4 regions of the Streptomyces sp. NPDC031445 genome follow, and region 3 is predicted to be linked to each of the others. Evidence: riboswitches for the same ligand, from Rfam matches in the RefSeq annotation. Region 3 holds a riboswitch; each other region holds the start of a gene.
What was found. A riboswitch is a leader RNA that binds a small molecule or an ion and turns the genes downstream of it on or off. The one in region 3 is predicted to bind cyclic di-AMP.
Positions count from the first base shown of each region.

Region 1 (4,603 bases), on a different contig from region 3:
GGCCGGCACCACGCGCCCGCTGACCTCCCCGAGCCCCACCCGGCTGCCGTCCGGGCCCGGGGCCCATGCCGACAGGGTGACCACGTCGCCGTCCTCCAGGAAGGCCCGCTTGCCGTCGGGGAGTTCGAGGGGGTCGCTGCCGTTCCAGGTCAGTTCCAGCAGGGAGCCGCGCTGGCGTTCGGTGGGGCCGCTCACCGTCCCGGAGCCGTACAGGTCGCCGGTGCGCAGCGAGGCGCCGTTCACGGTCATGTGGGCGAGCTGCTGGGCGGCGGTCCAGTACATGGTGGAGAAGGGCGGTTCGGAGACCACGTGGCCGTTGACGGCGACCGAGATGCGCAGGTCGTAACCGCCGGGCTCGGTGCCGGGCGCCGAGTCGTCCAGGTAGGGCAGCAGCGGGTGCGTGCGCTCGGGAGGCGCCACGCGCGCGTGCTCCAGCGCCTCCAGCGGTGTAATCCACGCCGACACCGAGGTCGCGAAGGACTTGCCGAGGAACGGGCCGAGGGGGACGTACTCCCAGGCCTGGATGTCGCGCGCGGACCAGTCGTTCAGCAGGCACAGCCCGAAGACGTGCTCCCGGAAGCCGCCGAGCGCGACCGGGGTGCCGAGCCGCGACGGCACGCCCACGACGAAGCCGACCTCGGCCTCGATGTCCAGCCGGATCGAGGGGCCGAAGACGGGCGCGGGGTCGGCCGGGCCCTTGCGCTGCCCGCAGGGGCGTACGACGTCCGTGCCGGAGACGACGACGGTGCCGGAGCGGCCGTGGTAACCGATCGGCAGATGCTTCCAGTTGGGGGTGAGGGAGTCCTCGGCGTCGGGGCGGAAGATCCGGCCGACGTTGCGGGCGTGGTTCTCCGAGGCGTAGAAGTCGACGTAGTCCGCGACCTCGAAGGGCAGGTGCAGGCTCACCTCGGACAGGGGGTGGAACAGCGGCTCGACGGTCGCGCGGTGCGCCGGGTCGGTGACCCAGGACGCGACGGAGCGCCGTACGTCCGACCAGGTGGCGCGGCCGGCGGCCAGCAGCGGGTTGAGGGTGGGCCGGGCGAGCAGTGGCTGGTGGGGCGAGCCGAGCGCGGCGGCCGCGGCGCCCGCGTCGAGGACGTGGTTCCCGAGCCGGACGCCGATCCTCCGCTCCGTGCTGCCGGAGGGCGAGAACACGCCGTAGGGGAGGTTGTGCGGACCGAAGGGGTCGCCCTCGGGGACGTCGAAGGGGGGCATGGGGTGCTGCCTCACTCTCATCCGGGCCATGCATGGCACTGCGTTCCATGTGGTCGGGCCACACGTTACGGCCGAGGCGCGTGTCTTGGGCAGTGCCTCACCCGGGGCTCGGCAGGTCTGGGCCGAGCGGTGCCCATCGCGCCGTCAGCGGTGAGCGGTTGGGCGGGAGCGGCACGTAAGTGCGGGCAATGACAGGTGAGTCGGCGGGGCGTGCTGTCCGTATTCTCTGATCATGGCACCCACCCCGGCATATGCACTGATCGCCACCGACCTGGACGGGACGCTGCTGCGTGGCGACGACACCGTCTCGGACCGGTCCCTCGCCGCGCTCGCGCGGGTGGCGCGGGCCGGTGCCCGTCACCTGGTGGTGACGGGCCGCCCGGCCCCGCGGGTGCGGTCGCTGCTCGCGGACCTCGGCGGTGCCGGGCTCGCGGTGTGCGGGCAGGGAGCCCAGGTCTACGACGCCGCGACCGACCGTCTGCTGTGGTCGGTCCGGCTGGACCGGGAGCTGGCCGAGACGGCGCTCGGCAAGATCGAGGCGGAGGTGGGGGAGGTCTATGCGGCGGTCGACCAGGACGGCGTGGACGGGCTCACGCTCATCGAGCCCGGCTACCGGATGCCCCACCCGACACTGCCCGCGGTGCGGGTCGGCCGGCGGGACGACCTGTGGTGCGCGCCCATCAGCAAGGTGCTGCTGCGGCACGCCACCCTGTCCGACGACGAGCTGGCCGCCGTGGCCCGCGCGGCGGTGGGCTCGCTCGCGACGGTCACGATGTCGGGGCCGGGCACGGTGGAGCTCCAGCCGTGCGGGGTGACGAAGGCGACCGGGCTGGCGCTGGCCGCGGAACGGCTCGGGATCGCCGCCGAACGGGCCCTCGCGTTCGGGGACATGCCCAACGACATCCCGATGTTCGACTGGGCCGGGCGCGGTGTCGCCATGGCCGACGCGCACCCGGAACTGAAGGCGGTGGCCGACGAGGTCACCTCGTCGAACGAGGACGACGGCGTCGCCGTCGTCCTCGAACGTCTCTTCCCGACCGGCTGACCGGCTGACCGACTGACCGGCTGGCCGGCTGACCGGGACACCGGCTGCGCCCGGTCAGGCGGCCGGCCGGCGCCGGTCAGGCCGCCGGTGCCCGTCAGTACGCGCCGAACACGTTGTCGATGGACCCGTACCGCGCGGCCGCGTAGTTGCAGGCGGCGGTGATGTTGGCGACCGGGTCGTAGATGTCGAAGGACGTCCCGGCCACGTGGTACGCCTTGAACGTCGGGTCGATGACCTGGAGCAGGCCCTTGGACGGGATGCCCTTGGCGGCGTTGGAGTCCCAGAGGTTGATGGCCTTCGGGTTGCCCGAGGACTCGCGGATGATGTTGCGGTGGATGCCGTTGTAGGTGCCCGGGATGTGCTTCTCGGCCATGATCGCCAGCGACTCGCGGATCCAGCCGTCGAGATTGTTCGGGTAGCCGGCCGGGGTGGTGGCCGGCGTGGTGGTGGTGCGGGGGGCCGCGGAGGCGTCGGCCGCGCCGATGAGCGGCAGGGCGAGGACGGCGGCACCGGTGCCGACGGCGGTGAGCGCGCGGACCAGGCGGCTGTTCCGGGTACGGCGGGGCTGGGCGACAGCAGACATGGGGGCGTTCCTCTCCGGCGCCTGCGAGGTGAGCTGTCGGGTTCGGGCGGGGAGATGCCCGGCCGTGCCCCTGACGGAGGCATGGCTTCACCCCTAGCCGTCCCGGCGCGGCGTGTGCCGTTCCGGACCGGCGGCTTACCTGGGTCCCCCGCTCCTGCCGTACGAATGAGTTCGTCGATGGGTATGCGGGCGGCGGCAGGATTCGGCGTCCGCCCGACGGCCCGGAACGTATGCGAGAGCACATGTCGGGAACAAGGGCCGGATTCATGCAACGTGCGATTTGACCTTGATCGATGCTGTATGAGGTGCTTGATCCTTTGCGGTTGCCAATCCTCAACTCGCCGACACGGCAAGGGGTTGCGAGGGCCGGGCCGGACGGCCGGGCCGGCCGGGGGCGTGACCCAACTCACGAAAAGGCAAACAGTTTCAAATCGGACATGAGGGATTAGGGGGATTTGAACCGGAAGTCAGGATGGCGGCGGAATCCGGCATATGGGGGGCGTCGTTGCCGAGGCGAGGGCACAGTGTCCGGATTAGTCTTATATGGATAAAAATCCGCTCACACTGTGTGATCAAAACCATGCCGGTCATGATCCGGTATCGCCCGGGCTGGACCGGTGGGCGCTATCGGTGATCGAAACAGGACCGGATACGCTGACTTGAGTGATGGCAGCGACCTATCGACAAACCGTGTAACCGCCAGCAGACACCAGCAGACAGGAGACCCCTCGTGACCGTCGTCGGGCCGTTCGGGCTGAGCGTGCGGGACCAGGCTCTGGAAGCCGATGTCCAGGCCGGATTGGCGGCTGTCGAGGAAGGCTTGCTCGAAGCCACCAAGAGCGAGGTCCCGTTCATCACGGAGGCAGCGCAGCACCTGGTGCGGGCGGGCGGGAAGCGGTTCCGGCCACTGCTCGTGATGCTCGCGGCCCAGTTCGGCGACCCCTACGCCCCGGGCGTGGTGCCCTCGGCCGTGGTCGTGGAGCTGACCCACCTGGCCACGCTGTACCACGACGACGTCATGGACGAGGCGGCCGTACGGCGTGGCGTGGACAGCGCCAACACCCGCTGGGGCAACTCCGTCGCGGTCCTCACCGGCGACTTCCTCTTCGCCCGCGCCTCCCAGATCCTCGCCGACCTCGGTCCCGAGGCGGTCCGGGTGCAGGCCCTCGCGTTCGAACGGCTCGTCACCGGCCAGATCCTGGAGACCGCGGGTCCCTCGGACGGCCGAGACCCGGTCGAGCACTATCTGGACGTGCTCGCCGGCAAGACGGGCTCCCTGGTGGCGGTGTCGTGCCGGTTCGGCGCGATGATGTCCGGCGCGGACGAGACGGTCGTCGACGTCCTCACCCAGTACGGGGAACGCCTCGGCGTCGCCTTCCAGCTCGCGGACGACGTCCTGGACATCGCCTCCGACTCCCACGAGTCCGGCAAGACCCCGGGCACCGACCTGCGGGAGGGCATCCCGACCCTGCCGGTGCTCCGGCTGCGCGAGCGGGCCGCCCGGCTGGGCCTGGCCGAGGACGTCGCGCTGTGCGCGCTGCTGGACTCCGACCTCGGCGACGACGCCCGGCACGCCGAGGCGCTGGCCGGGCTGCGCGCGCACCCCGCGCTGGAGCAGGCCCGCCGGGACACCGTGCGGTACGCGGAGGAGGCGCGGGCCGCGCTCGCCCCGCTGCGCGAGTGCGATGCCAAGGCGGCGCTGATCGAGCTGTGCGACGCGGTCGTGCACCGCGCCGGCTGACCGGGCCGGTCTCCCGTAA
Region 1 covers NZ_JBVIJO010000004.1:79,553-84,155, forward strand. The annotation lists gene fahA (fumarylacetoacetase) at 1-1,215, opposite strand, end outside; gene ACZ5DC_RS13070 (HAD family hydrolase) at 1,448-2,260, shown strand; gene ACZ5DC_RS13075 (transglycosylase SLT domain-containing protein) at 2,355-2,843, opposite strand; cyclic di-AMP (ydaO/yuaA leader) riboswitch at 2,849-3,030, opposite strand; gene ACZ5DC_RS13080 (polyprenyl synthetase family protein) at 3,574-4,584, shown strand.
Region 1: another riboswitch for cyclic di-AMP. It lies ahead of ACZ5DC_RS13075 (transglycosylase SLT domain-containing protein); the one in region 3 lies ahead of ACZ5DC_RS36815 (M23 family metallopeptidase).

Region 2 (4,603 bases), on a different contig from region 3:
CGGTCGGTGGGTTCGAGGTCGAACTCCAGGCGGACGACGCCGTCCTCGAAGCTGCGCTTCTGGGTGTAGCCCGCGTCCGTGAACACCTTGATCATCTTGGTGTTGGCGGGCAGCACCTCGGCGGCGAAGCGGCGGATGCCCCGCTCGCGCGCGACGGCCCCGATGTGCTCCAGCAGGGCGGAGGCGACCCCGCGGCCCTGGTGGGCGTCCTGTACCAGGAAGGCGACCTCGGCCTCGTCGGCGGGCGCGGACGCGGGCATGCCGTCGGTGCCGATGCGGTCATAGCGTACGGTGGCGATGAACTCGCCGCCGATGGTGGCCGCGAGTCCCACCCGGTCCACAAAGTCGTGGTGCGTGAAGCGGTGGACGTCCTTGGCGGAGAGCCGCGGGTACGGCGCGAAGAAGCGGTAGTACTTCGACTCGTCCGAGACCTGCTCGTAGAAACTGACCAGGCGGTCGGCGTCATCAACGGTGATGGGCCTGATGCGCGCGGTGCCACCGTCGCGCAGCACCACGTCCGCCTCCCAGTGGGCGGGGTACTGGTGCCGGTCCTGCCGGTCCGCCGAGGTCTGCATGGGCCCCAGAGTACGGCTCGCGTCCGACAACGGCGCGAGGCAGTCTGTGGAGGACGGGACGCCGGACCGAGGCCGCGGTCCGGTGCCACACCGGAGGGGACGGACGTCCGCTCCGGACGCGCTTCACGGTATGGGAAACTGGTCTAGACAACCTGAACACCGAAGGGCAGCAACACATGGCTGAGCGCCGCGTCAACGTCGGCTGGGCCGAGGGCCTCCACGCCCGCCCCGCCTCCATCTTCGTCCGAGCCGCCACGGCCACAGGCGTCCCGGTGACGATCGCCAAGGCCGGGGGCAACCCCGTCAACGCGGCCTCCATGCTGGCCGTCCTGGGCCTGGGCGCCCAGGGTGGCGAGGAGATCGTCCTCGCCTCCGACGCCGAGGGCGCCGACGCCGCCCTGGACCGTCTGGCCAAGCTGGTCTCCGAGGGCCTGGAAGAGCTGCCCGAGACCGTCTGAGCGAGCACCGCACAGAACGCCGGAGCCGCGTTCGCCCTCCGGGGCGGCGCGGCTTCGCCGTATCCCGGACGCACGCGGCCCGATGCGCCGTCGATTCACCGCCCGCCGCGCCGGCCGGCGGACTTCCGGGAATTTCCCGCACGACGAATTCGGGCAGCAGGAATTACCCGGCCCGAAAACAGCCTCCCTTTGTATACGGTGCGCTTGTTAATGCCGCGGGCCCGACATGTTTACGGCAGGTTGCGAAGTCCTCACGCGCTCCACGGCGAAAGAGAACCGCAGCCGGTGCGCGCCCGTCGCGCGCTCGGCGTGCAGCGTCGTGAGCGCCCGCGCGCGCTCGGCGTCGCCGCGGGCCACCGCGTCCACGATGGCAGCGTGCTCCGTCCAGGACTCGACCGGGCTGACCGGCGCCTCCACCGTGTACATCCACGCGATCTTGTGCCGCAGCTGGGTGAGCACCGAGGTCAGCGAGGCACTGCCGGAGGACTGGGCGAGCGTCTCGTGGAACCAGCCGCCCAGCGAGCGCAGGTCCTCGTTGCCGCCCCTGCGGGCCCGCTCCTGGCCCAGCCGGACCAGCCCGCGCAGCACCTTCAGATGGGCCTCCGTGCGCCGCTGGGCGGCCCGGGCGGCGCCCAGCGGCTCCAGCAGCGTCCGCATCTCCAGCAGGTCGGCGGCCTCCTGCTCGGTCGGCTCGGCCACGCACGCGCCCGCGTGCCGGCGCGTCACCACGAAGCCCTCGGCCTCCAGGGTGCGCAGGGCCTCGCGCACGGGGACGCGCGAGACGCCGTAGCGGCGGGCCAGGACTTCCTCGGTGAGGCGGCTGCCGCGCTCGTGGACCCCCGCGACGATGTCGTCCCGGATGGCCGTGCACACCGAGTGCGCCGGAATACGCATGACCGACCTCCGCCTTCATCCCGGTGAAACGTCGACGATTGACGCGTGTTCCGTGACTCTATTCCAATGAGCCGGAATTTCCGACGGCGGACCCTAATTCATGGCTATTTTTTGGACAGCGGTCCGGCGGACACCGGGAAAAACAGCGAAAGCCCCGGCTCGGTGAGCCGGGGCCTCGGACAGCCGTGCGGTCGGTGTCAGACGTTCACGCCGTGCTTGCGGAGGTAGGCGACGGGGTCCACGTCCGAGCCGTACTCGGGGGTCGTGCGCGCCTCGAAGTGCAGGTGCGGGCCGGTGACGTGGCCCGTGGCCCCGGACAGGCCGATCTGCTGGCCCGGGACGACCTTCTGGCCCACCACGACGCCGATGGACGACAGGTGGCCGTACTGGGTGTACATGCCGTCGGCCATGCGGATCACGACCTGGTTGCCGTACGCGCCGCCCCAGCCCGCGGAGACGACCGTGCCGGAGCCCACCGCGTGGACGGCCGTGCCGCCGGCCGCGTGGAAGTCGATCCCGGTGTGCGCACCGGAGCTCCACAGGGAGCTGCTCGCCTGGTAGGCGGTGGAGACGTAGGAGTGCGCGATCGGGGCGACGAAGGTGTTCAGCCGCTTGCGCTCGGCCTCACGGGCGGCCCGGACCTTCTCGGCGCGGATCTTCTGCGCCCGCTCGGCCGCCGCCTTCACCGCGGCCGCCTCGGCCGCCTTCTGCTCGGCGGCCTGCTGCTGCGCGGCGGCCTGCGCGTCGATCTCGTCGGCGACGCCCTCGGACACGGCGACGACCGGGGTGAGGCCGGTCTGCTCCGCGGTGTTCCCGGCGGCGTGCGCCGGGGAGGCGGCGAGGGTGCCGATCACACCGGTGGTGGTGAGGGCCGCGACGCCGGCCGCCTGGGCGGTGGTCCGCTTGACCCGGCCGGGCTTGCGGTGCTTCCCGGTGGCGCACATGAACGCCATGAAGTGGCTGGTCCTTTCCTTCCCTCTCGCCTACCGGGTTAGCTGACGGGTTCGGAGCAGGAAGGTCTCCTACGGGCCCCCTCGCACTCGCGCGGACGCCCGATTCACCCCAGGGACGGTGGGTCCCCGGCTCCCCTGGCTCGCGCCGTACGGGGACTCGGCGATGACTGTCCGGTGCCGCGGGTGCGGCGCACTGCCTGACGAACAGCCCGGACGAAGCTACGCAAGCATGCTGTCAGTCCTCAAACGCATCCCGCTTTTTGTAGCGCATCCCACAGGGCAGACAGGCAACCTCCGCCCCAAAACGGGCATCTGAGCAAGGGAGTGGAACCACGTGGGGCCCTGACGACCCGTAGGTCACCAGGGCCCCACGCGCGCGTGCCGTCGTCCGGCCGCCGCGGTGCCGCCTACTCGGCCGCCACCACGGTCACTTCACCGATGCCCAGCGCCTCCACCGGCGCCTTGATCTGCGACGCGTCACCGACGAGGACGGTCACCAGGCGGTCCACCGGGAAGGCGTTCACGACGGCCGCGGTGGCCTCCACCGTGCCCGTGGCCGCCAACTGCTGGTACAGCGTCGCCTGGAAGTCGTCGGGCAGGTGCTGCTCGACCTGGTCGGCCAGCGTGCTCGCGACGGCCGCCGCGGTCTCGTACTTCAGCGGCGCCACACCGACCAGGTTCTGCACGGCGACGTCCCGCTCGGCGTCGGTCAGGCCGTCCGCCGCGACCGTGCGCAGCACCTTCCACAGGTCGTCCAGCGCCGGGCCGGTGTTGGGGGTGTCCACGGAGCCGCTGATGGCGAGCATCGCCGCGCCCGTGCCGTCCGGCGCGGACCGCATGACCTGCCCGAAGGCGCGCACGCCGTAGGTGTAGCCCTTCTCCTCGCGCAGGACGCGGTCCAGGCGGGAGGTGAGGGTGCCGCCGAGGCAGTACGTGCCGAGCACCTGGGCGGGCCACACCCGGTCGTGCCGGTCGGGCCCGATCCGGCCGATGAGCAGCTGGGTCTGGACCGCGCCGGGCCGGTCCACGATGACCACGCGCCCGGTGTCGTCGGCCGTCACCGGCGGCACCGGCCGGGGCTCGCCCGGGGTACCGGTCCACGCGCCCAGGGTGTCGTCGAGCAGCGCGTCCAGGTCGGCGCCGGTCAGGTCGCCGACGACGACCACGGTGGCCGTGGCGGGCCGCACATGGCGGTCGTAGAAGGCGCGTACGGCCGCCTCGTCGATCTTCTCGACCGTCTCCTCGGTGCCCTGGCGCGGACGGGACATGCGCGAGGTCGCCGGGAACAGCTCCTTGGAGAGTTCCTTGGCGGCCCGGCGGGAGGGGTTGGCCAGCTCGTGCGGGATCTCGTCCAGGCGGTTGCGGACCAGCCGCTCGACCTCGCTCGCGGCGAAGGCGGGCGCGCGCAGGGCGTCGGCGAGCAGGCCGAGGCCCTTGGCCAGGCGGGAGGCCGGCACCTCCAGGCTCAGCCGGACGCCGGGGTGGTCGGCGTGCGCGTCGAGGGTGGCGCCCGCGCGCTCCAGCTCGGCGGCGAACTCCTCGGCGGAGTGCTTGTCGGTGCCCTCGGAGAAGGCCCGCGCCATGATCGTGGCGACGCCGTCCAGGCCGGCCGGCTCGGCGTCCAGGGGCGCGTCCAGCAGCACCTCGACGGCGACGACCTGCTGGCCCGGGCGGTGGCAGCGCAGCACGGTCAGGCCGTTGTCCAGCGTGCCGCGCTCGGGCG
Region 2 covers NZ_JBVIJO010000001.1:123,915-128,517, reverse strand. The annotation lists gene ACZ5DC_RS00520 (bifunctional acetate--CoA ligase family protein/GNAT family N-acetyltransferase) at 1-575, opposite strand, end outside; gene ACZ5DC_RS00515 (HPr family phosphocarrier protein) at 752-1,033, shown strand; gene ACZ5DC_RS00510 (GntR family transcriptional regulator) at 1,241-1,927, opposite strand; gene ACZ5DC_RS00505 (M23 family metallopeptidase) at 2,125-2,880, opposite strand; cyclic di-AMP (ydaO/yuaA leader) riboswitch at 2,893-3,053, opposite strand; gene ACZ5DC_RS00500 (M16 family metallopeptidase) at 3,288-4,603, opposite strand, start outside.
Region 2: another riboswitch for cyclic di-AMP. It lies ahead of ACZ5DC_RS00505 (M23 family metallopeptidase); the one in region 3 lies ahead of ACZ5DC_RS36815 (M23 family metallopeptidase).

Region 3 (4,603 bases):
CGTTCACCGAGAACATCCTCTACCTCGGTACGGCCTTCGGGACCGACCAGCTCACCGGCGACCGCGGCATCGCCTCCGTCACCGCCGCCACCTTCTTCGTGCGCATCGTGATGTCCCCGTTCGCGCACCCCCTGTTCACCGTCCTCACCGGCATCGGCTTCGGCATCGCCGCGCTGTCCGCCGAGCGGCAGCACGTGCGGCGGGTGCTGCTGCCGGTCGTGGGGCTGCTGCTCGCGATGAGCATGCACGCCTTCTGGAACGGCTCCTCCACCTTCGGCGAGTACGGCTTCTTCGCCGTCTACGGAGCCTTCATGGTGCCCGTGTTCGCGGTGGTGACCTGGCTGGCGGTCTGGACCCGGCAGCGGGAGCTGCGGACCGTGCGGGCGGAGCTGCCCACGTATGTGCTGGCCGGGTGGCTGGGCCCGGCCGAGCCGTTCGCGCTGGGGTCGATGCGGGCGCGCCGGATGGCCCGGGACTACGCCCGGCACCACCACGGACGCCAGGCGGCGCGGGAGGTGGCCCGGTACGAGGCGTACGCGACCTCGCTGGCGTTCCTGCGGCACCGGGGGCGCGAGGGCAAGGCCGGCCCCGACTTCGTCGTCCGGGAGCGTGAGCTGCTGGACGAGCTGTGGAAGCGCAGGGACGTGGCCCGGCCCGCGCTGGAGTACGCGAGCAGGGCGTCGGTTCCCGCGCCGGTGTTCTGGGGGCCGGCGCCGTACGGGTATCCGGCGGTGCCGTACCCCGCGTACAACCCGTACCGGACGTAGTCCCGGGGGCTGACGGGAGAGCGGCTAGGCGGACGCCTCCGTCAGCCGGGTCACCTCGGCCTCCGTCAGCTCCAGCTCCGCGACCCCCAGCAGCGCCGGGAGCTGTTCCACCGTCCTCGCCGAGGCGATCGGGGCCGTGACCGTGGGCTGGGCGGCGAGCCAGGCCAGGGCCACCGTGGCGACCGGGGCCCCGTGGGCCGCGGCGATCTCGTCCAGGGCCGCGAGGACCTTCTGGCCGCGCTCGGACTCCGCGTGCTTCTGGGCTCCTTCGGCGCGGGCGCTGTCGACGGTCGTACCGGGCCGGTACTTGCCGGTGAGGAAGCCCGAGGCGAGGGAGAAGTACGGGACGGCGGACAGGCCCTCGCGGGCGACGAGGTCCTGCAGCGGGCCCTCGTAGGTGTCCCGGGAGACCAGGTTGTAGTGCGGCTGGACGGCGACGTAGCGGGCGAGGCTCTCGCGGTCGGAGAAGTCCAGGGAGGCCCGCAGCCGCTCGGGGCTGATGTTGGACGCGGCGATGTGCCGGACCTTCCCGGCCCTCACCAGCTCGTCCAGCGCGCCGATGATCTCCTCGACCGGCACCTCGGGCTTGTCGAAGTGGGTGTAGTAGAGGTCGATGTGGTCGGTGCCCAGGCGGCGCAGGGAGGCGTCGGCGGCGGCCTTGATGTTGGCCGCGGACAGGCCCTGGTACTCCGGGTGCTGGCTGACCTTGGTGGCGATGACGACCTCGGAGCGGTTGCCGCGGGCCTTGACCCACTTGCCGATGATCGTCTCCGACTCGCCGCCCCGGTTGCCCTCGATCCAGGCGGAGTAGGAGTCGGCGGTGTCGATGAAGTTGCCGCCCGCGGCGGTGTAGGCGTCGAGGACGGCGAAGGAGGTCTGCTCGTCGGCGGTCCAGCCGAAGACGTTGCCACCGAGGGCGAGCGGGAAGACCTCGAGATCGGACGGGCCTAGGTTACGAAGTGACGTCATACGTCATGGCAACACCGGCGGTGGGTGATCGCATCCCACCGCCGGGGCGGAGTCCCCGTCAAGATCTCGCAAAGGTCCCTGCGCGGGACGGGACCGTCAGGGGTTGAGGCCCTTGCCGCGCAGCCACGCCATGGGGTCGATGCCGGTGGCCTGGCCGTCGGGGTGGACCTCCATGTGGACGTGCGGCCCGGTGACGTTGCCGGTGGCGCCGACGCGGCCGATGACCTCGCCGGTGGTGACCTTCTGGCCGACGGAGACGCTGATCGAGGACTGGTGGCAGAACCACAGCTCGGTGCCGTCGTCCAGGGTGAGGATGGTGCGGTAGCCGTAGGAGCCGGCCCAGCCCGCCTCGGTGATCGTGCCGCTGTGCACGGCCTTGATCAGGGTGCCGGTGGGGGCGGCGAAGTCGAGACCGGTGTGGTAGCCGGAGGACCACATCCCGCCGGCCTGGCCGAAGGTCGAGGTGATCGTGTACGAGGAGGTGGGCAGCGTGTACTGCTCGGCCAGCTTCGCCAGCCGCTCCTCCTCCGCCTTCTTCGCGGCGGCGGCCTCCGCCTTCTCCTTGGCCGCGGCGGCCTGGGCGGCGGCCTCCTTCTCGGCCTGGGCGGCGGCGTCGGCGCTCTGCTTCTCGGCGGCGGCGACCGCGGCGGCGGTGGCCCTGCTCTCGGCCTGGCCCTGCTGCTGCTCGGCCTGGGCCATGATCCGGTTGCGCAGTGCCTCGCCCGCGTCGGCGCTGTCCTCGCCGGCGGCCGTGGTCACGCCGACGGTGCTCAGCGTGGCCGTGGCGGCCTCGGCCGGGTGGGAGTCGGCCGAGTGGTCGTGGAAGAGGGAGCCGACCGAGGGCAGGTCCGGCAGGGAGATGGAGACCGGCGGCTTGCCGGTGTTGGCGCTGGCCATGCCGCCCGCGCCGACCGCGGCCATGACGCCGACGCCCAGGACGGTGGAGCTGCGCGCGAAGCCGCCGCGCTGCTTTGCGACGCGATGCCGGCCGCGCACCGGGGCGACGGACTCCTCGGTGGGGTTCCACTCCTCCCAGGGGCCCTCCTCGGCGCGGTAGGCGCCGTACCCGAAGGTCTCGGGCTCGCGCTGTGCCGGTATGTACGGGGCTTCTGGGGCAGGCCGGTTGGACGCCACGCGGGCGTACTCCTTTCCTTCCTTTCGCCTACCGGGTTAGCTGACGGGTTCGGAGCAGGAAGGTCTCCTACGCGCGTATACCGGTCGTGGACTCGACGAGTTCACGGACGGCATTCGCGTGATTCACCCCAGGGTGGTGGTTCCCCGGCTCCCTTGCGGGATTCGGCGCGTGCGCACGGAGCCGCCTCTTGTGACGGCTGTGACGACCGCGCTGCGTTATCGAACGTTAATAGACCCGACAGTCACTTTCCAAGCCGTTCGGCTTGATCATTCACGTCTTTACCGGCGGAGCTATCGGCCACTACCCCGCCAAAACGGGCGAGTTGACCGAGCATCCGGCCCGTTCAGCAGTCACTTTCGGTTTTGATGGTGACTCAGATGTTATGCGCACGGCGGTCGCCCGGTCACCTTCGGTGAGGGTCAGGGGCGCCGCACGGCGAGCAGCGCCATGTCGTCGGCCATGCCGCCCCCGGAGTGCCGGCGCGCCTCCTCGGCGAGCCGGCCGACCAGCGCGGCCGGGCCGGCGAAGGCGCGCCCGGCGAGCCGCCGTTCGGGGTCGTAGAACCGGCCGTGGGCGTCCCGGGCCTCGGACAGGCCGTCGGTGTGGAACAGCAGGGTCGCGCCGCTCGGGAAGGCTGTCTCGGTGGCCCGGTCCGGCCACATGCCGAGGTCGCCGATGCCGAGCGGCAGCGCGGGCTCGGCGGGCGCCAGGGTGCGCAGGGTGCCGTCGGCGTGCAGCAGCAGCGGCGGCGGATGGCCGCGGTTGACGATCCGTACCGGGCCGTCGCCGTGCGGGAGTTCGGCGAGGACCGCGGTGGTGAACCCCTCGAAGGCGTCGATCCCGTCGCGCCGGGTGCCCTCGCGGGCCAGCGCCCGCTCCAGCCGCTCGGCGACCGCCTCCAGCGTGGCCTCCTGCTCGGCCGCCTCCCGGAACGCGCCGATCACCACGGCCACCGCGGCGACCGCGCCCATGCCCTTGCCGCGCACGTCCCCGACGACCAGCCGGACGCCGTGGGGGCTGTCCTGCACGGCGTACAGGTCGCCGCCGATGAACGCGTCCTGCCGTGCCGCCTCGTAGCAGGCGGCGATCTCGTAGCCGCCGATCCGCTCGTCCGGTTCCGGCAGGACGGCCCGCTGGGCGGCCTCGGCGATCTCGCGGGCGGAGGCGAGCCGCCGGTCGCCCCGCCGGACCACCCGGTTGATGGCGACGGCCAGCAGCGCGACCGTCGCGACGGTGACCACGTCGGTGAGGGTGCCCACGGCGGGATGGGCCCCGGCGTCGGTGTGCACGGCGTAGGCGGCGGCGAGGGAGAGAAGACCGGTCAGGACGGTGGTGCGCAGCGAGGACAGGGGCGCGGCGACCAGCGGGGCCGCGGTGAAGAACGGGACGGCGGTGAAGTCGTCCGGGGCGAGCAGGCCGTACAGGACACCGCAGACGACGAGCAGGGCGGGCAGGGCGCGGGCCAGGGCACGGGGGCCCGGGCGGCGGCGGGCGCGCACCGGCACCGGTTCGTCACCGAGCCCCGGGTCGGGCACGGGGTCGCCGGGGAGCCGGCCGCCCGCCCTGGCGTACGGGCTCTCCTCCACCTTTCCAGGGCGCACCGCGTGTCTCCCGCTTGTCCGACGTACCTCCAGGTTTCCGGGGCCCGGGGCGGGCGGCGACCGGTGTGGGCCGAAAGGGGTGTGCGAGCGGTCCCGCGCATGGCGTACACTGGAGTCACAACGACGCGGGG
Region 3 covers NZ_JBVIJO010000019.1:91,959-96,561, reverse strand. The annotation lists gene ACZ5DC_RS36825 (PrsW family intramembrane metalloprotease) at 1-767, shown strand, start outside; gene ACZ5DC_RS36820 (aldo/keto reductase) at 792-1,736, opposite strand; gene ACZ5DC_RS36815 (M23 family metallopeptidase) at 1,833-2,870, opposite strand; cyclic di-AMP (ydaO/yuaA leader) riboswitch at 2,881-3,048, opposite strand; gene ACZ5DC_RS36810 (PP2C family protein-serine/threonine phosphatase) at 3,291-4,472, opposite strand; tRNA gene ACZ5DC_RS36805 (tRNA-Met) at 4,597-4,603, shown strand, end outside.

Region 4 (4,603 bases), on a different contig from region 3:
CGCCTGCCGGACACACCGTCCGACCTGGTACGGCAGGACCCCGCACGGTTTCTGCAAGAGAACATGACAGACGTTCAACTCTGTGATCTTCACGTGATCTGTGCGGCATGAACTTGTGACAAGTGATCGTCTGCCGATACGTTCACCCATCAGCGCGGCGACCGGCTCCGTCCGCCGCGCCGGTCCTGCTGTCGCTCGAAAGGCTTCTGCATGCTCTCCGGGAACGGCCGACACCGTCGCCCCCGCCAGGCCCCGGCTCTCCTCGTCGCGGCCGGAGTGACCGGCTCCGCCATCGCCATCCCGCTGCTCGGCGCGGCGAGCGCCAACGCGGCCGACGGCACCACGTGGGACAAGGTGGCCGAGTGCGAGAGCGGCGGCTCGTGGAGCGCGGACACCGGCAACGGGTACTACGGCGGCCTGCAGATCTCGCAGGAGGACTGGAACGCCTACGGCGGCGGCCAGTACGCGGCCAGCCCCGACCAGGCGAGCCGCAACCAGCAGATCGCCGTCGCCGAGAAGATCCTCGCCGACAAGGGCACCACGCCCTGGGCCACCTGCGCCCTGCTGTCCGGTCTCACCGAGGGCTCGGGTTCGACGCACGTCGACACGGGCGTCGGCGGTTCGGGCGGTTCAGGCGGTTCGGGCAGTGCGCACGGTTCGGGTAAGACGTCCGGATCGGGGGGCAACTCCGGTACGTCCGGTTCCTCCGGCAGCTCCGACTCGTCCGGTCTGCCGGATTCGTCGCCCTCCGCGGACGCGGACTCCGGCGCCGACTCCGGCTCCGGGGCCGGTTCCTCCTCGGGCGAGGCCACCACCACTCCGAGCGCCAAGCCGGACAAGGACGCCGGTACGGCCACCGGTTCGGCGAGGACCGACACCCCCAAGTCCGACAAGTCCACCACTGCGGACGCCGGAAGCCCGCAGGGAACCGGCAGCGCGCCCACCGCCACCCCGGACACCGGGGTCGGGAACGACCCGCAGCAGGCCGCCGGTTCCTGGAGCCTGGTCGACACCGGGTCCCTCGGCGGCGGACGCCACCGGGGCGCGAGCGCGGACGAGAGCAGCGGGGACGAAAGCGTGACAAACGGTCAGAACGCCGCGTCTTCCGGCCGGCACGCCTCCCATGACACGGACACGTATACGGTCCGTCAGGGCGACACGCTGGCCTCCATCGCCGACTCCCTTGACGTCGACGGCGGATGGCGCGCGCTGTACGCCGGCAACAAGAAGGCCATCGGGACCGACCCGAATCACATCAGTGCCGGTCAGACCCTGGAAGTCGGGGGCGAAACGGGCGCGAAGTAGGGGGAGTTGGCGTCCCGCTTAGCGCCCTAATGTCCGGTTTGGTGAAAGTGTGGGATGAGTCTCAGAAGCCCTGATCGTCTTTGAAATTCCGCGGATCGCGTGTCTACGGTCGTGATCGCTCGTCACCACGAGCCCCGGCAGCCGCAACGCCGAATCCTGCCAGCGGTTGCCCGGGAACAGTCGTCGCGTCAAGCGCCGTAGGCAGGAGCGGGGGACCCAAGGTAGGTGCCGGGCCCGGCAGTTGATGCCGGAACCGGCTCGGGGTGAAGCCGCACCCGCGTGAGCGGAGTGCGGCCGGGCAACTCAACCGGCCCGAACCCGACAGCTCACCTCGCAGGCGTCGGTGAGGGGATCGATCCATGCTGTTTTCCAGCAAGGGCAAGCACCGTCGTCCGTCCAAGGCCGTCCGCGCCGTCGCGCTCGCCGGTGTCACCGGTGCCGCCGTCGCCGCTCCGTTGATGGCGGCCGGCAACGCCTCCGCCGCCACCGCCTCCCAGTGGGACACGGTCGCGCAGTGCGAGTCCGGTGGCAACTGGTCCATCAACACCGGCAACGGCTACTACGGCGGTCTGCAGTTCTCCGCCTCCACCTGGGCCGCGTACGGCGGCACGCAGTACGCCGGCACCGCCGACAAGGCGAGCAAGGCGCAGCAGATCTCCGTCGCCGAGAAGGTCCTCGCCGCTCAGGGCAAGGGCGCCTGGCCGGTCTGCGGCACGGGCCTGTCCGGCACCCCGTACAACGGCTCCGCGCCGAGCACCTCCACCCCGAGCACCTCCAACGGCTCCAGCACCTCCAACGGCTCGGGCGGCTCCACCGCCACCCGCTCCACCGGTGAGCAGGCCGCCTCCCGCTCCGCCGAGCGTCCGGCCGCGAGCGCGAGCAAGGGCCAGGGCAAGACCGTCACCACCCCGACCGGCAAGAAGGTCAAGAAGGGCGACGGCGAGTACAAGGTCGTCACCGGTGACACCCTCAGCTCCATCGCCGGCGAGCACCACGTGCAGGGCGGCTGGCAGAAGCTGTTCGAGCTGAACAAGGACATCGTCGAGGACGCCAACCTGATCTACCCCGGTCAGCAGCTGCACCTGAAGTAAGACCCGCCCGGCGGCCCGCGCCCGCGCGCGGGCCCGCCGAAGGCCCCCAGCGGGCCGTACCCCCGTCCCCACGGGCTCCCCGCCCTGGTGCGTGTTCCCCCGTACGCACCAGGGCGGGGCTTTTTGCGTCCACCGGCCCGGAACCCTTTGTTTCGGCGAGAAACAAAAGGTACCGTCGGCGTGTCCACGGGACGGTCGGTCGGTGGCCGACGCCCCCGGGACGGTTAGGCTCTAGTCGCAAGGCACAGCCGTAAGGCACACCGCCCCGCACTTCCAGCGTCACATCCAAGAAGGAGATGCTCGTGCCGTCCATCGACGTCGTCGTAGCCCGGGAAATCCTGGACTCCCGAGGCAACCCCACGGTCGAGGTCGAGGTCGGCCTCGACGACGGCAGCACGGGTCGTGCCGCCGTCCCGTCCGGCGCCTCGACCGGCGCCTTCGAGGCCATCGAGCTCCGCGACGGCGACCCGAACCGCTACCAGGGCAAGGGCGTCGAGAAGGCCGTCCTCGCCGTGATCGAGCAGATCGGTCCCGAGCTGGTCGGCTACGACGCCACCGAGCAGCGCCTGATCGACCAGGCCATGTTCGACCTGGACGCCACCGACAACAAGGGCTCCCTCGGCGCCAACGCCATCCTCGGCGTCTCGCTCGCCGTCGCGCACGCCGCCTCCGAGGCCAGCGACCTCCCCCTCTTCCGCTACCTGGGCGGCCCGAACGCGCACCTGCTGCCGGTGCCGATGATGAACATCCTGAACGGCGGCTCGCACGCCGACTCCAACGTGGACATCCAGGAGTTCATGATCGCTCCGATCGGCGCGGAGTCCTTCTCCGAGGCCCTGCGCTGGGGCACCGAGGTCTACCACACCCTGAAGAAGGTCCTGAAGAGCAAGGGCCTGTCCACCGGCCTCGGCGACGAGGGCGGCTTCGCCCCGAACCTCGGCTCCAACCGTGAGGCCCTCGACCTCATCCTGGAGGCCATCAAGGAGGCCGGCTACATCGCCGGCCAGCAGATCGCCCTCGCGCTCGACGTGGCCGCCTCCGAGTTCTACAAGGACGGCAAGTACCTCTTCGAGGGCAAGGAGCGCTCCGCCGCCGAGATGACGGAGTACTACGAGGAGCTCGTGGCGGCCTACCCGCTCGTCTCCATCGAGGACCCGCTGTTCGAGGACGACTGGGCCGGCTGGAAGGTCATCACCGACAAGCTCGGCGACAAGGTCCAGCTGGTCGGCGACGACCTGTTCGTCACCAACCCCGAGCGCCTCGCCCGCGGCATCGAGGAGGGCGCCGCCAACGCCCTGCTGGTCAAGGTCAACCAGATCGGCTCGCTGACCGAGACCCTGGACGCCGTCGAGCTGGCCCAGCGCAACGGCTTCAAGTGCATGATGTCGCACCGCTCCGGCGAGACCGAGGACGTCACCATCGCCGACCTGGCCGTCGCCACCAACTGCGGCCAGATCAAGACCGGTGCCCCGGCCCGCTCCGAGCGCGTCGCCAAGTACAACCAGCTGCTGCGCATCGAGGAGATCCTCGACGACGCGGCGGTGTACGCGGGCCGCAGCGCGTTCCCGCGTTTCCGCGGCGGGATCTCCAAGGGCTGACCCATCCTGGCGTAGGGCTCAGCCAGTCGTACGTACGTCCCCGTGCTCGGTCCCGTACCGTGTCCGGGGACGTACGCGCGTGTGAAAGGGGAGGCGGAGAGCCAGATGGCCGTGAGGGACCGGGACCGTTTCTCCACCGCGACCAGGCTGCGGCTGCTCGGCGAGCAGACCGCGGCCCGGGTCTACCGTTCCCAGACCAAGCGGCAGGCCCGCCGCTCTCGGCTCACCGGCCGCGCGGCCCTGCTCGCGCTCGTGCTGTGCACGATGATCGTCGCCCTCGCCTACCCGATGCGGCAGTACGTCTCCCAGCGCGAGCAGATCGCCGACCTGGAGCGGCAGCGGCAGCAGGCCCGTGAACGCGTCGAGCAGCTGCGAGACCTGAAGGCGCGCTGGCAGGACGACGCCTACGCCGAGCAGCAGATCCGCCGCCGGCTGCACTACGTGATGCCCGGCGAGACCGGGTACGTGGTGGTCGACCCGGGCGCGGCCCGGCAGTCCCGTGCGGACCTCGGGGCCGCCCGCCGGCCCTGGTACACGAACGTCTGGGAAGGCGTCGACAAGGCCGACGCCTCCGACCAGTGACCGGTCCGTCCGGTCCGGCAACCGACA
Region 4 covers NZ_JBVIJO010000005.1:64,331-68,933, reverse strand. The annotation lists gene ACZ5DC_RS15445 (transglycosylase family protein) at 211-1,305, shown strand; cyclic di-AMP (ydaO/yuaA leader) riboswitch at 1,489-1,660, shown strand; gene ACZ5DC_RS15440 (transglycosylase family protein) at 1,665-2,396, shown strand; gene eno (phosphopyruvate hydratase) at 2,693-3,994, shown strand; gene ACZ5DC_RS15430 (FtsB family cell division protein) at 4,100-4,576, shown strand.
Region 4: another riboswitch for cyclic di-AMP. It lies ahead of ACZ5DC_RS15440 (transglycosylase family protein); the one in region 3 lies ahead of ACZ5DC_RS36815 (M23 family metallopeptidase).